Regions from separate parts of the Romboutsia lituseburensis genome, predicted to be linked through region 1. Evidence: riboswitches for the same ligand, from Rfam matches in the RefSeq annotation. Region 1 holds a riboswitch; each other region holds the start of a gene.
The links. Region 1 has a riboswitch for lysine ahead of NWE74_RS15040 (amino acid permease). Riboswitches for the same ligand answer to the same signal wherever they lie in the genome.

Region 1 (4,651 bases):
AATGAATATAATATTTTATTAGCACATAATCCATTTTTCTTTGAAGAATACTCTAAGTGGGGAGCTGATTTAATTTTATCAGGTCACGTGCATGGAGGTATAATAAGAATACCTTATTTAGGAGGAGTACTTTCGCCTAGCCGAGAATTTTTCCCTAAATACGACTTAGGAGAATATAAGGAAAATTCATCTACCATGCTATTAAGCAAAGGGCTTGGGGGTTCTAAGGTTTTAGTTAGATTAAATTGTAAACCTGAAATAGTACAAATAACTTTAAAAAATAAATAAAAATAAGCTAAAAAGATTTAGTTTTTACTAAATCTTTTTAGCTTATTAAATTAAATATTTATTTATTAGCTTTGGTATAAACTAAATTTACTTTATCCAAAGGAATGACTTTAGTTCTATGTTTAATTTTATATCCAATATATAGGGCTAAAAATAAAGGGATACCTATATAAGAAGCTATTAAATTCTTCCAATCAATTCCACTTGGTGTTATACAAGAATATCCTTGACCTATAATAATTATAATACACATTAAAAGTGCTAATATTGGTCCAAAAGGATACCATTTAGCTTTAAATTTTAATTCTTTTAAATCATGACCTTGATGGATATAGGCTTTTCTAAATCTATAGTGGCAAATAGCTATACCGACCCAAGCTATAAAGCCAGCTAGACCAGATGCAGCAACCAACCAAACATAAACTGTACTCTCTGCAAATATCCCAGTCAAGAAGCAAGCAGAGGCTACTAAAGTTGTTAAAATAAGAGCATTTACCGGGACTCCTCTGTTGTTAGTTTTTGCAAAAATCTTAGGAGCAAGTCCTTCTGTAGCCATTGAATAAAGCATTCTAGTAGAGGCATACATACCAGAATTTCCAGCAGATAATACAGAAGTAAGTATAATAGCATTCATAATAGATGCAGCTCCAGCAATTCCAGCTTTTTCAAAAACCATAGTAAATGGGCTTTCTGAAACACCTGCTTGAGTAAAAGGTATTATAGCACCTAAAACGATGATAGTTCCTAGGTAGAAGATTAATATTCTCCAAAATATAGATTTAACTGCTTTTGGAATGGTTTTTTCCGGATTTTCACTTTCACCAGCAGCAACTCCAATAAGTTCTGTTCCTTGGAATGAAAAGCCTGCAACTAAAAAAATAGCAAATATTGACTTTATTCCGCTGTGAAATGGTCCGTCATCTATAAAGTAATTGTGAAATCCTATATTGTCTGAACCCATTATACCCAAAATCATTAAAAATCCTATTATTAAAAATATAATTACAGTAACTACTTTTATTCCTGCAAACCAATATTCAGACTCACCATACGCCTTTGCAGATAAAAAGTTTAAACTCACAATTATAAATAAAAATATTATACTCCAATAAAATCCAGGAATATTAGGAAACCAATATTTCATTATTAAAGATCCTGCAACCATTTCAGCGGCTATTGTTATAGCCCAGTTATACCAGTAATTCCATCCAAGTGCGAAACCTAGTGCAGGGTCTATGAACTTTGTAGCATATGAGCTAAATGAACCGGATATAGGCATATATGTTGCCATTTCACCTAAACTAGTTATTAAAAAATACACCATTATACCTATAAGGCCATAGGCTACTAATGCACCTCCTGGACCTGCTTGATTAAGAGTATCTCCCATAGCAAGAAATATACCTGTTCCTATAGATCCACCTAAAGCAATCATATTTAAGTGTCTTGCTTTTAAACATCTTTTTAAATCATGATTTTGTTCACTCATTTAAATTTTCCTCCTTATGGTATCAATTATAAATAAGTAACTAAGATAATAAAAATTTTTCTAACAATAAAAAAGCCATGAGACTATGCCCATGACTTTATACGAAAAGATCATACTAAAAAAGTATGAATATACCGTACGTTTTCATTGAAAATAGCTCTCCACAAAAATGTGACAGTCTTATATATATTCTATACAAGCCCAGCAAATAGTATTAAAGCTATTAACTATTTACTTCGGCAAAACTTCCTTTCATACTACTTCATTGAGCTTACCTCCATAATATTACTTTTAAGTTTCGCGCCTCTATCTCAGTTATCTACTTGTTGTATACTATTATAAATCAAATTTTAAATAAGTCAATATCAACTACAATAATATAAATTTTTATTTATATATATATCTATATTTATTACAGTAATTTTAATACTTTATTTTATTTCTCAATTAATATTAACGGATTTAGTATTTTAGGGTACAATAAAAGAGTTACAACTATTAGTTGTAACTCTTAAAAATATTGGTGCCGGATATGGGACTTGAACCCATACGGTATTGCTACCAACGGATTTTGAGTCCGTCGCGTCTGCCATTCCACCAATCCGGCAAAATATGGAATATAATTATATTATAACAATATAATTAAACGTTTGCAACATATTTAATGTTAATATAATTTCAAAATTATGGTAATATTAAATAATAACGTATTAGCTTATAAAAATAAAAAGCTTAGCAGGAGTGATAAATTTGGATAAAAAATTAGTTATAATAGATGGAAATTCAATAATAAATAGAGCATTTTATGCATTACCAGAAATGAGTAATAAAGACGGACTAAAAACCAATGCTATATATGGTTTTACAACAATGCTATTTAAAATAATAGATACATATAAACCTACACACATTAGTGTTGCATTTGATAGAAAATCTCCGACATTTAGACATATAGAGTTTGAAGAATATAAAGCAGGAAGAAAGAAAATGCCAGATGAATTAAAGGTTCAGTTTGAACCATTAAAAGAACTTTTGGATAAAATTAAAATTAATAGATTAGAGTTAGACGGATATGAAGCTGATGATATTATAGGGACAGTTTCTAAATTAGGTGAAGAAAATGGGTATAAGGTATATATAGTAACCGGAGATAAGGATGCTATACAACTAGCTTCTGATAAAACAACTACTTTGATAACTAAAAAGGGAATTGGAGAAGTAGAAGAATATGATTTTGAGGCAGTTATCGATAAATACGAAATGACACCAACACAATTTATAGATTTAAAAGGTTTAATGGGAGATAAATCAGATAATATACCTGGAATTCCAGGGGTAGGAGAAAAGACAGGTATAAAGCTTATAAAGGAGTATTCTAGTATAGAGGGTATAATTGAAAATATAGAAAATTTAAAAGGAAGTATAAAAAAGAAAGTAGAGGAAAATAAAGACTTAGCGCTAAAAAGTAAAATGCTTGCAACTATAGTAAGAGATGTTCCAGTAGATGTAAAATTAGAGGATTTAAAGTATGGAGATTTTGACCCAAATAGTGTGGTTGAATACTTTAAATATTTAGGATTTACTAGTTTAATACCTAGAATAATTGAAATAGATAATAAAGAAGAAATAGATTCAAATAGTTATAGTTTTAGCATTAAAAAACTTGAAGATATTGAGTCTTTTATAAAAGAAGTAAGTGATAAAAAAGAAATTTTGATAAAAACAGTTAGAAAAGAAGGGAATATACTAGAAAAAAATATTCTTTATATGTTTGTAAGTACTGACGGTAGTAATATATACTATATAGAAGAGGATAGTATAAGTATCTTAGAAGAGATACTTTCGAGTGAAGAAATTAAAAAATTTGGATATAATCTAAAAGATGATTATATAGCTTTGAAATCATATGATATAAAATTAGAAAATATGTACTTTGATATAACTATAGCAGAATATTTGATAGATTCTATGTCATCAACATCATATGAATGTAGTGCAATAGCTATGAAATACCTTACTAAAAGAGTAAAATCATCAGAAGAACTTTTAGGTAAAGGAGTTAAAGCTAAAAAGTATCAAGACTTAGAGTTTGACGAACTATCAAAGCATATATCTCAAATACTAACTACAGTAAATGATGTTAATCCTATCATGGAAAGTAATCTAAAAGAGATGGAAATGGATGGATTATTTTATCATATAGAAATGCCTTTGGTTGAAGTTTTAGGTGATATGGAATATGAGGGTGTAAGAGTTGATAAAGAAAAACTAAGTGAACTAGGAACTGAATTTAAAGAAGTTATAAAAAAATTAGAAAAAGAGATATATGATATTGCAGGGGAAGAATTTAATATAAATTCACCAAAACAACTTGGAGTGATTTTATTTGAGAAATTAGGACTGCCTGTAATTAAAAAAACAAAAACAGGATACTCTACAAATGCGGATGTTTTAGAAAAATTAAAATCCCAAAGTCCTATAATAGATAAGATAACAGAGTATAGACAAATAGTTAAATTAAATTCGACTTATGTAGAAGGGTTATTAAATATAATAAATCCAATAAGTAATAGAATTCACTCGTCATTTAATCAAACGATAACAACTACAGGGAGAATTTCATCAACAGAACCAAACCTTCAAAATATACCTGTAAAACTTGAAATGGGTAGAAATATAAGAAAAGTATTTATAGCTGATGAAAACTGTAAGTTAGTAGATGCAGATTATTCTCAAGTTGAACTTAGAGTTTTAGCTCAAATGAGTCAAGATGAAAATATGATAGATGCGTTTAAGCATAATGAAGATATACATACAAAAACAGCATCTCAAGTATTCGGTGTAGATGTAAAAGATGTAACAAGTGAGTTGAGA
Region 2 (4,651 bases), 2.1 Mb from region 1:
AATATAGGAGGATTAGTTAAACTTTTAAGTCCTTTTTTAATAGGAATTTTGCTTGCACTTTTGATTGATCCTTTAGTCAAATATATAGAAAATAAGTTTAATTTACATAGAGTGTTAAATATCCTCATATCTTATGTAATTATTTTTATTTCTTTATTATTAATGGGTAAAATTTTTATTCCATCTATTATAAATACCTTAAATACTTTAATTAAAGAAATCCCTCATTATATAAGTATGATAGAAGATTTTTTAAATAATCATATTAAGCAAACAGATATACTAGAAGTTTTAATACCTCATATACAAAATAATATAAATTTGATACTTAAGGAAATGATTAATATTTTTTCTAAGACATCCTCAGATATAATTGTTTATTTATTTAGTTTAACATCATTAATTTTTAATATTTCTATGGGTGTCATATTATCTATATACATGCTATACGATAAAGAAAATATAGCTAAGGGGTTTAAAAACTTACTATACTGTATTACTACAAAAAATAAAGCTAATAATACAGTTAACTTCTTTATTATGTGCCATGATATTTTTTACCATTATATAATAGGAAGAGTATTAGATTCAGCAATTATAGGAGTACTTGCTTTTCTTGGGTTTAAGTTTCTTTTAAGAATAGATAATGTGTTATTTTTATCTTTTATAGTTTTTTTAACTAATATAATTCCTTACTTTGGTCCTTTTATAGGAGCTATTCCTCCTGTTGCTATGGCTCTCACTCAAGGTCCTGTAAAAGCATTTTGGGTAATAGTGTTTATATTTGTTCTTCAACAATTAGATGGTAATTTAATAGGCCCTAAAGTTATGGGAGATCAGGTAGGACTTAGTCCTCTTTGGATAATATCAGCTGTACTTCTCGGTGGGTCACTATTTGGTATAATAGGAGTATTTCTATCTGTACCTATAGCTGCTGTTTTAAAATCTTGCATTGACAAATATATTCAAAATCATCTATATATAAAGGGTTCTAAGTGAAAAATTCACTACGTTTTATATCACAAATAATTTCGTTCATTGATTAAAATGCCTATATAAAGATATAGGCATTTTTGATTAAATTATTGAGCAACTGTTTGTTCAACTGGTGGAGAAACTACTATACCTGGATTTTCCAATTCATTAGTACCTTGATTTGGTTCCTGTGGTTTATTAGCTTCTTCTTCTACTTTCTTTTTAGCTTCTACCTCTTCTTGTTTTTTCTTTTGTGCTAAGTATGCTAAATGCTTTTCTTTTTCTATTGAAGCTTGTGCTTCTATTCTATCTTGATCTTTACTAGATACTTCTTTGGCATTTTGCTTTCTTTCTTCTCTTGCCTTTAAGTACTTTTCATTGGCTTTAACCAACTCTTTTTTCTTAGCAGCTGCCTCAGTTTTTATAGTTGACGATCCGTTTTTTATTTCTTCTATTGCTTCAAGCTCTTTTATAGCTTTATTATAATTTCCTTCTTTTTCGTACTCTAATACATTTTCCATTTTAGTAGCTTGCATATACATTGCTCTTGCATGTTCATCTGAACTATCCATTTCTAAGGCATCCGATAAAAAATCTCTTGCTTTTTCATAATCGTGTGCTTCTAATGCTTCTTTTCCATCATGAACGGTTGTATTTTCTTTTAACCCAGAACATCCAACCATTACTATAGATAATAATGATACCAATAAGACTATTTTTAATTTCATCAAATCCCTCCTTATTATTTAAGATAATTTTATCATAAATATGGTTTATTTAGGTAAAAATATCGAATTTAGTTTATTTATTTTTTATTATTTTTTAATATTTTTTGTATTTTTTTAGCGATTATTCAGTAAAAAATAAATAAAAAAGGAAACTTTTTTATTTAGGCAGTTTAAAGTTCTAATGATATCAAATCTTTATATGTTTGCCTTTTGCAAATTAATTTTGCTTTTCCGTTCTCTATAAATACAACTGCTGGCTTAGGTATTTTATTATCAGTCATACCACCATCTACACTTACATATGTTCTTATATCCTTTATATCTTTTATAGATACTATTGTATATAACGTACTTCCTGCATTTGCAACAATAGATCTACCTGGCTCTATAATTAATATAGGTTTATTTATTTTAAGTTTTTGGCAAGCTCTTTCTGGTCTATTTATTATAGACTCACAAAATTCTTTTATAGTTTTGGGGCTATCATACTTGGTATAATAAACACCTATACCGCCGCCTAAATCTATTTCTTTTATTTCTATATTAAAATTTTCTATTATTTTCTTTACTAAATTCATCATTATATCTACTGCATCCATATATGAATCAATCTCAAATATTTGATATCCTATATGTGCATGTAGTCCTATCAAACTTATATTTTTATAATCCCTTATTTTTCCTAAAGCTTCATATAAATATCCATTAGCCAGTGCAAAACCAAACTTTGAATCAATCTGTCCGGTTTTTATATATTCATGTGTATGTGCTTCTATGCCCGGAGTTATTCTAAAATAAATATTTTGTGTTATATCATGTCTTTTACAGATTTTTTCTTTAACTTTAAAGTAATTTACATACTCTCTACAATTTTGTCTTATAAGTTTCTCATCAAATACATAAAGTGGTGTTGAATATTTTTTTGCTATTTTTTCACATTTTACACCACCTATATATAAGTTTCTATTTTTTACTGACATAGTTCCATGTAATTTCATAAATACCCTCCTGTATTAGTATAAAGTATACAGCCATTTTGAGGTTTTCAGCAATAATTTACTATAATCAAAAACGTCCAAAGGAATACTTTGGACGTTTTATTTAACTCAAAGTAAACCTTGTAGCTCAACACTTTTAATAAGTGACAGCCTTGCACATATTTTGTACAAAGCCAGAGAATTTATTTGCCAATTAACACTCTTCGGCTACGATTCCTTTCCTTAGTTATCAACACTTGCCAGCTACTACTAAGTACTCTTAATCTAAGCACCTCTACCCTAGGCTTTTTTATTTAATTAATTAATTAATATAGTTTTAACACCCTTTTCTTAATTTTGCAACTATTTTTTATTTTTCCAAAACTTCTAATTTTTTTGCTACTATATTAGTAGTACTAGCCTGTATCAATAACGTTACTATAATAGTCATAAATACAGCTGATGATATAATTTCATATCCCTCTACTTTCGTTGATACTATTATTCCAGATAAAGCTGCTGGTATAACACCAGTTTCTCTTACCCACATCATAAATAACTTTTCATTTTTGCTCCAATTAGTTTTTTTATCAAATGCAGTACAAATTAAAACTACTATAGGTCTAGCTATGAACATTAAAACTAATACTACAATTATTGACCCCATACCAAACTTTAACAATGAATTTAGATTAAGATGCGTTCCAAGTACTATGAATATTGACATTCTTGCTATTGTTGCTATATTTTCTCTAAAATGTACTCCTGATATATAATCTTCATCCGGAACCCAGAATCCAAATCTTTTTTTGTTTCCATATACAAGACCTGCAATAAATACTGCCATATATCCACTTCCACCAAATCTTTCTGATATTTCATAAGCAAAAACAACTACCGTAATTGATATTATAGGTGCATAACCATGGAATATTCCATATTTTTTGTCTGATGAAATTCCGACAGCTATCAATGCTATGCCTATTCCAACTAATAATCCTATTAATATCATAAATACTAGCTCTAGTGATGTTGCTAATATTCCTACTTTCTCTGCCATAGTTAATCCAGTAAGTATTGATGTAAATAAAATTGCACCAAATGCATCATTAAATGCAGATTCACTTATTACAGTCTGTTTTAATTTATTTTTTATAGGAACTGTTTTAAATACAGGTATAAGTGCCGCTGGATCTGTTGATGCTATAGTAGCTCCTAGTAAAAAACTCGGACCTATTCCTAAATTAAATACATAATGTGCTGTAAGTCCTATAATCCCTGCTGTTATAAAAACACCTAATGATGCTAGAAGCCCTACAGTTACTTTTACTTCATTTAATATTTTTAATTTTACTTCTCTTCCACCTTCATAAAGTATAAATGCTGACCCGAAAGTTAATATAATTTCGTTTACCGTTGGAAATGCTTCTATATTTACTAAATTTAAAAATGTAGGACCGAAAGCCACTCCTAATATTAAATAAATTACTACATCTGGAAGCTTTAGTTTCTGAGCAAACCATCCACCTATAACACCTATCGTTGCAATCGAAGCCATTATTAGTACTAATTCATTTGCACTAATTGCTGCTGTATTCATTTCTCCCATATAATCACCTCTTTTGCTAAATTTTTAGTGTCTTTAATTATTATCTGCAAATCATCAAAAAAAAACCTATTTATTAAAATAGGTTTTATATATATCTAAATAATTTACTTAAATTTAAATCTAAGAAATTTACTTCGTAATTTCCTCTAATTTCCTGTAATCCATCTATATTTTCAGATGTTACAACTAATATTTTAGGAATATCATAAAATGGTATTGTTGATTTATTTATTTTACATTCCATATCTTCATATTTTGATGATCTAAAATTTCCATCAAGATTTATATCTACTAATAATTGTTTCTGTTCATTATATTTATCTATATACTCTATAAATAAATCAAATTTTGAATCTGCTACA
Region 3 (4,651 bases), 1.7 Mb from region 1:
GTGCTAGTAATATAGCTATTGCCTGGGGAATGAGTGAAAATCTAGTTGGACTTACAATAGTTGCGGTTGGGACATCATTACCAGAGTTTGTTACTAGTATAATAGCAGCTAGAAAAGGTGAAAGTGATATAGCTATAGGAAATGTAGTGGGATCTAATCTATTTAATATTTTATTCGTTTTAGGCTTATCATCTACAATAAGTAACGTGTCTGTTCATCCTATTGTATTTATAGATATGATTATAATGATAATTGTAACTATATTAGCATATGCATTGTCAGCAACAAAGAAAAGTATTAATAAACTTGAAGGATCTATTTTGGCGATACTTTATATTGTATATATAGTATTTGTAATAATAAGGCAATAATTAAAATATTAAATAAAAAATGGCTATCTAAATTAGATAACCATTTTTTTTAAGCTGTTTTTTGTTCAAGTAAAGATTCTTTTTCATCATCAGAAAGTTTTGCTATTGTTATACCTGTTGCACCATAGAATAAAGAAATTAAAGGACAAATTAGATTGAAAAATGCAAATGGTAAAAATGCAAATGATCCAACTCCTAAAGTGGCTGACATATAAGCTCCACATGTATTCCAAGGAATAAGTGGTGAAGTTATTGTAGCACTATCTTCCAATGCTCTAGATAAATTTTTAGGATTAAGCCCTTGTTTTATAAATGCATCTTTATACATACTTCCTGGTATAACTATTGCTAGATATTGATCAGCAACTGCTAAGTTAGTTCCTATACAAGTAAATATTGTTGCAGCAATTAATCCGAAAGTTCCTCTAGCAACTTTTAATATAGCTCTAGCTAATGCCTCTAGCATACCAGTTTTCTCTAATATACCACCTACAGTTAAAGCACAAAGCATTAACGAAACAGTTCCAAGCATACTATCTAATCCACCTCGAGTAAGAAGTTGATCAACGAAATCCATACCAGTTGATGATACATAACCACCCTTAGCTACTACAAATACATCAGCTATAGATGCACCTTGGAAAACTACAGAAACTATAGCTCCTAATAAAACACCTGCAATAAGGCCAGGTATAGCTGGAACTTTGAATATAACCATTACTATAACTGCAACTGGTACTAAAAGTAATAATGGTGATAATGTATTATAATTACTTATTAAAGCATTTTGAATCTGAGCTATTTGAGTAGTATCAATTTGACTACCTGCATATTTAAAACCGATTATTCCGTAAAGTATAAGTGATATTAAAAGCGCTGGAATTGTTGTATATAACATATGATTAATATGTTCAAATAATGTAGTTCCTGCCATAGCTGGAGCTAGATTAGTTGTATCTGATAAAGGTGACATTTTGTCTCCAAAATATGCACCTGATATAATAGCACCTGCTATTATAGTATTTGGTATACCTAATGCACTTCCTATACCTAAAAGGGCTATACCTATTGTTCCTGCTGTAGTCCATGAAGAACCAGTAGAAATTGAAACTATAGCACATATTAATGTTGTTGCGACTAAAAATATAGAAGGTGATAGTATATTAAGTCCCCAATATATCATAGCAGGAACAACACCTCCCAGTATCCAAGTTCCAATTAGCATACCTACAACTAAAAGGATTAAAATAGCTTGCATAGTAGTATTTATAGTTGATAAAATTCCATCTTCTAATTCTTTCCAAGTAAATCCTAGTTTAAATACAGCTATAGTTGCTGCAAAGATAGCTCCAGCTACTAATGGAACATGAGCAGAAATTTCATATTTTTTTAAAAATACCAAACATGTAACTAAAACGGTTACTAAAAAACCTACACATAAAATTGCGTCAAATAATGTTGCTTGCTTTTTACTTCTTGATGTCATAATAAATCCTCCAATAATTTATGACGAATATAACATAAAGGAGAAATTTTGAGATTAAAAAAAGCCTAGGATGAAGTTATCCTAGACTTAAGAATTCAATCAAAAAATTGAATAAAAACTTAATCTAAAGATAGTACTCCACATATTCATGTGACAGTGTCATATATATTTTACATGACCCCAACATATAAGATTAAAGCATTACTTATACATTTCGGCACAGTTACCTTTTATCTTGCTTCTACGTGCTTATCTCCACAAAACTACTAATTAACAATGCGACCTCTACCATTAGGTTATATCCGATTATTTTATTTGTTTTAAAAATTATATCATGAAAACTTAAAATAATAAAGTAGGAAATAATATACAACAAAGAAAATATAAAAAATTTAGATAATTCCAATATAAATAAAACTTGTTAAAATCAATGCTTTTAGGATAAAATAAGGGTTATAAAAAATGTAAAAATATGAGGAAGTGAGAATTTGGCAAAGAAAAAATACTATGCAGTTAGAAAAGGTAAAAAAAATGGTATATATAATACTTGGGATGAATGTAAAGAGCAAGTAAATGGATTTTCAGGAGCTGAGTATAAAAGTTTTGTGTCTTTAGAAGAAGCTAATATATATATGGGAAATATTATATTAAATGATAAACAAGAAGATGGTGAATTCTTGGAAGCTTATGTAGATGGAAGTTATGAGCATTGTTTAAGAGCTTATGGCTCTGGTGTAGTTTTAATTAAGGATGATATAGTTGTAAAGACTTATAGTAAAAAAGGAGATATTAAATCTCTTGTTGAAATGAGAAATGTTGCTGGTGAAATTGAAGCGGCAAAAATAGCTATGGAATACTGTATATATAATGATATAAAAAGATTAAAACTGTACTTTGATTATGAAGGCATCGAAAAATGGTGTAGTGGTGCATGGAAAGCTAATAAAGAAGGAACTCAAAGTTATAAAAAATTCTATGATACTATAAAAGAGAATTTAAAAGTTGAATTTATAAAGGTTAAAGCTCATAGTGGTGATAAATATAATGAAGAAGCTGATAAACTAGCAAAAAAAGCCTTAGGTATTTAAATAAACTAATAGTAGAAGTTATATAACTTCTACTATTAGTTATTTTATTAAATATTAAAATGGTCCAAACATTTTTTCTAATTCTTCCTTAAATAAAACTGGATTGTTTATACTATCATACATAGCTTTAGCTAAGATATTGGCCTGATCATAAGTCGATGTCCATGCAAACAATCCTCCTAAGCAATTTTTTAAAACATATTGGCCTTTTAAATATATTGATAGTTCATTATCATAAGCCATAGCGAATAATCCATCCTTAGTTAAATAAGGAACTTGAGCTTGATTATCAAAGTTATATATAAAACCATTTTTATTTATATAATTTTCTCTTAAATCATCAAAAGATCGTGTGATTTTAGCGCCTAATCTACCGTAAAATGGAAGTCCTAATAAAATTTTAGACTTAGGCATTCCTGCATTTTCTAAATTTTTCACCCATTTATCTACACTATATCCAGGCAATGAAAGGTCAGAGTCGTAAAGATTTGACTGATGTCTTTGACCCATTTCTCCAGTCTCACCTGCTGTAAAATCATAGCTCATAAGATTGAAATAATTTATTATTGGTGCTATCTTATTAACTTCAATACCTCTATTTAAAATAGAATTATCTCCTACAGAAGCTACACTCAACCATTTATTATCACCAATTACATCTCTTATAGCTGTAAGTAATAAAGTAAAGTTTTCTTTATCTTCAGGTCTAGCTTTTATGCCAGCAGCTTTATTTCCAGGATACTCCCAATCTATATCAATTCCATCTAGCTTATATTGGTTGATAAGACTATTTACCTGTCTAGCAAAATTATATCTAGATGCTGGTGTTAAAGCAGCATCGGAAAAACCATCAGCTCCCCAACCGCCTATTGCAGCTATAACTTGTAAATCTGGATTTTCTTTTCTTAAGTTAACTAATTGGTTCAAATACTTAGGAGTTGGTACACGTAATGTACCATCTGGATTTATTTCAACAAAAGCATAGATAACAGCATCTAGTAAATTTGCATCAACATTTTTCGGATTTCCTAGAACATATTCCATTACAATTGGAGTTACATCAGGACAATAAGTTACATCAACTGGTTGATTTTTCAAATCAGTTATTTGAGGTCTAGAAGATTTTTTTGTTGTTTTTGTTTTTTTAGGAACACAAGGTATATAGTTAGGGAAGTTATTATCTGGTAATTCTGCATTCTTATCAGGAACAAAGCATAAGTACCAGTCCATACATGTACAATTTTTATCACAACTTTTTATTCTTTTTTTCAATTCTTTATATGTTGTTGGATATGGTAATATAACTGGCATTCCTGGAAACCAATTAGCAGGAGTAACTACATTATCTTTATCTGTAGTTTGTAAAGCTTCTATAATTCTTAAAATTTCAGGAATATTTCTTCCTGTTGTCAATGGATAATAAAGTATAGCCCTAAGTATTTGTTTGTCATCTATTATAAAGACAGATCTTATAGTAGATGTATTACTCATAGGTTCGGAAATCATACCGTATAAATTAGAAATTTTCATGTCTCGATCTTCTATTATTGGAAATGGAATTTCAACACCTGTTAAAGTAAAAATATTATAAACCCACGCTAAGTGAGAACTGTTGCTATCAATACTAAGTCCAATTAAATCTGTATTTCTTTTTTGAAATTCAGGATAGTATTTTGCAAAACACAAAAATTCAGTTGTACAAACTG

Region 2: linked by a shared signal. The riboswitch ahead of NWE74_RS04975 (diaminopimelate decarboxylase family protein) and the one ahead of NWE74_RS15040 (amino acid permease) in region 1 are both predicted to bind lysine.
Region 3: linked by a shared signal. The riboswitch ahead of nhaC (Na+/H+ antiporter NhaC) and the one ahead of NWE74_RS15040 (amino acid permease) in region 1 are both predicted to bind lysine.

The regions. Positions count from the first base shown of each region.
Region 1 is NZ_JANQBQ010000001.1:3,105,399-3,110,049, forward strand. Features, by position in the region: gene NWE74_RS15035 (metallophosphoesterase) at 1-288, shown strand, start outside; gene NWE74_RS15040 (amino acid permease) at 347-1,777, opposite strand; lysine riboswitch at 1,924-2,094, opposite strand; tRNA gene NWE74_RS15045 (tRNA-Leu) at 2,299-2,384, opposite strand; gene polA (DNA polymerase I) at 2,528-4,651, shown strand, end outside.
Region 2 is NZ_JANQBQ010000001.1:995,170-999,820, forward strand. Features, by position in the region: gene NWE74_RS04965 (AI-2E family transporter) at 1-999, shown strand, start outside; gene NWE74_RS04970 (tetratricopeptide repeat protein) at 1,083-1,703, opposite strand; gene NWE74_RS04975 (diaminopimelate decarboxylase family protein) at 1,874-2,701, opposite strand; lysine riboswitch at 2,817-2,986, opposite strand; gene NWE74_RS04980 (cation:proton antiporter) at 3,051-4,289, opposite strand; gene NWE74_RS04985 (hypothetical protein) at 4,375-4,651, opposite strand, start outside.
Region 3 is NZ_JANQBQ010000001.1:1,403,106-1,407,756, reverse strand. Features, by position in the region: gene NWE74_RS06880 (calcium/sodium antiporter) at 1-371, shown strand, start outside; gene nhaC (Na+/H+ antiporter NhaC) at 421-1,857, opposite strand; lysine riboswitch at 1,981-2,153, opposite strand; gene NWE74_RS06870 (ribonuclease H family protein) at 2,346-2,945, shown strand; gene NWE74_RS19205 (peroxiredoxin) at 3,000-4,651, opposite strand, start outside.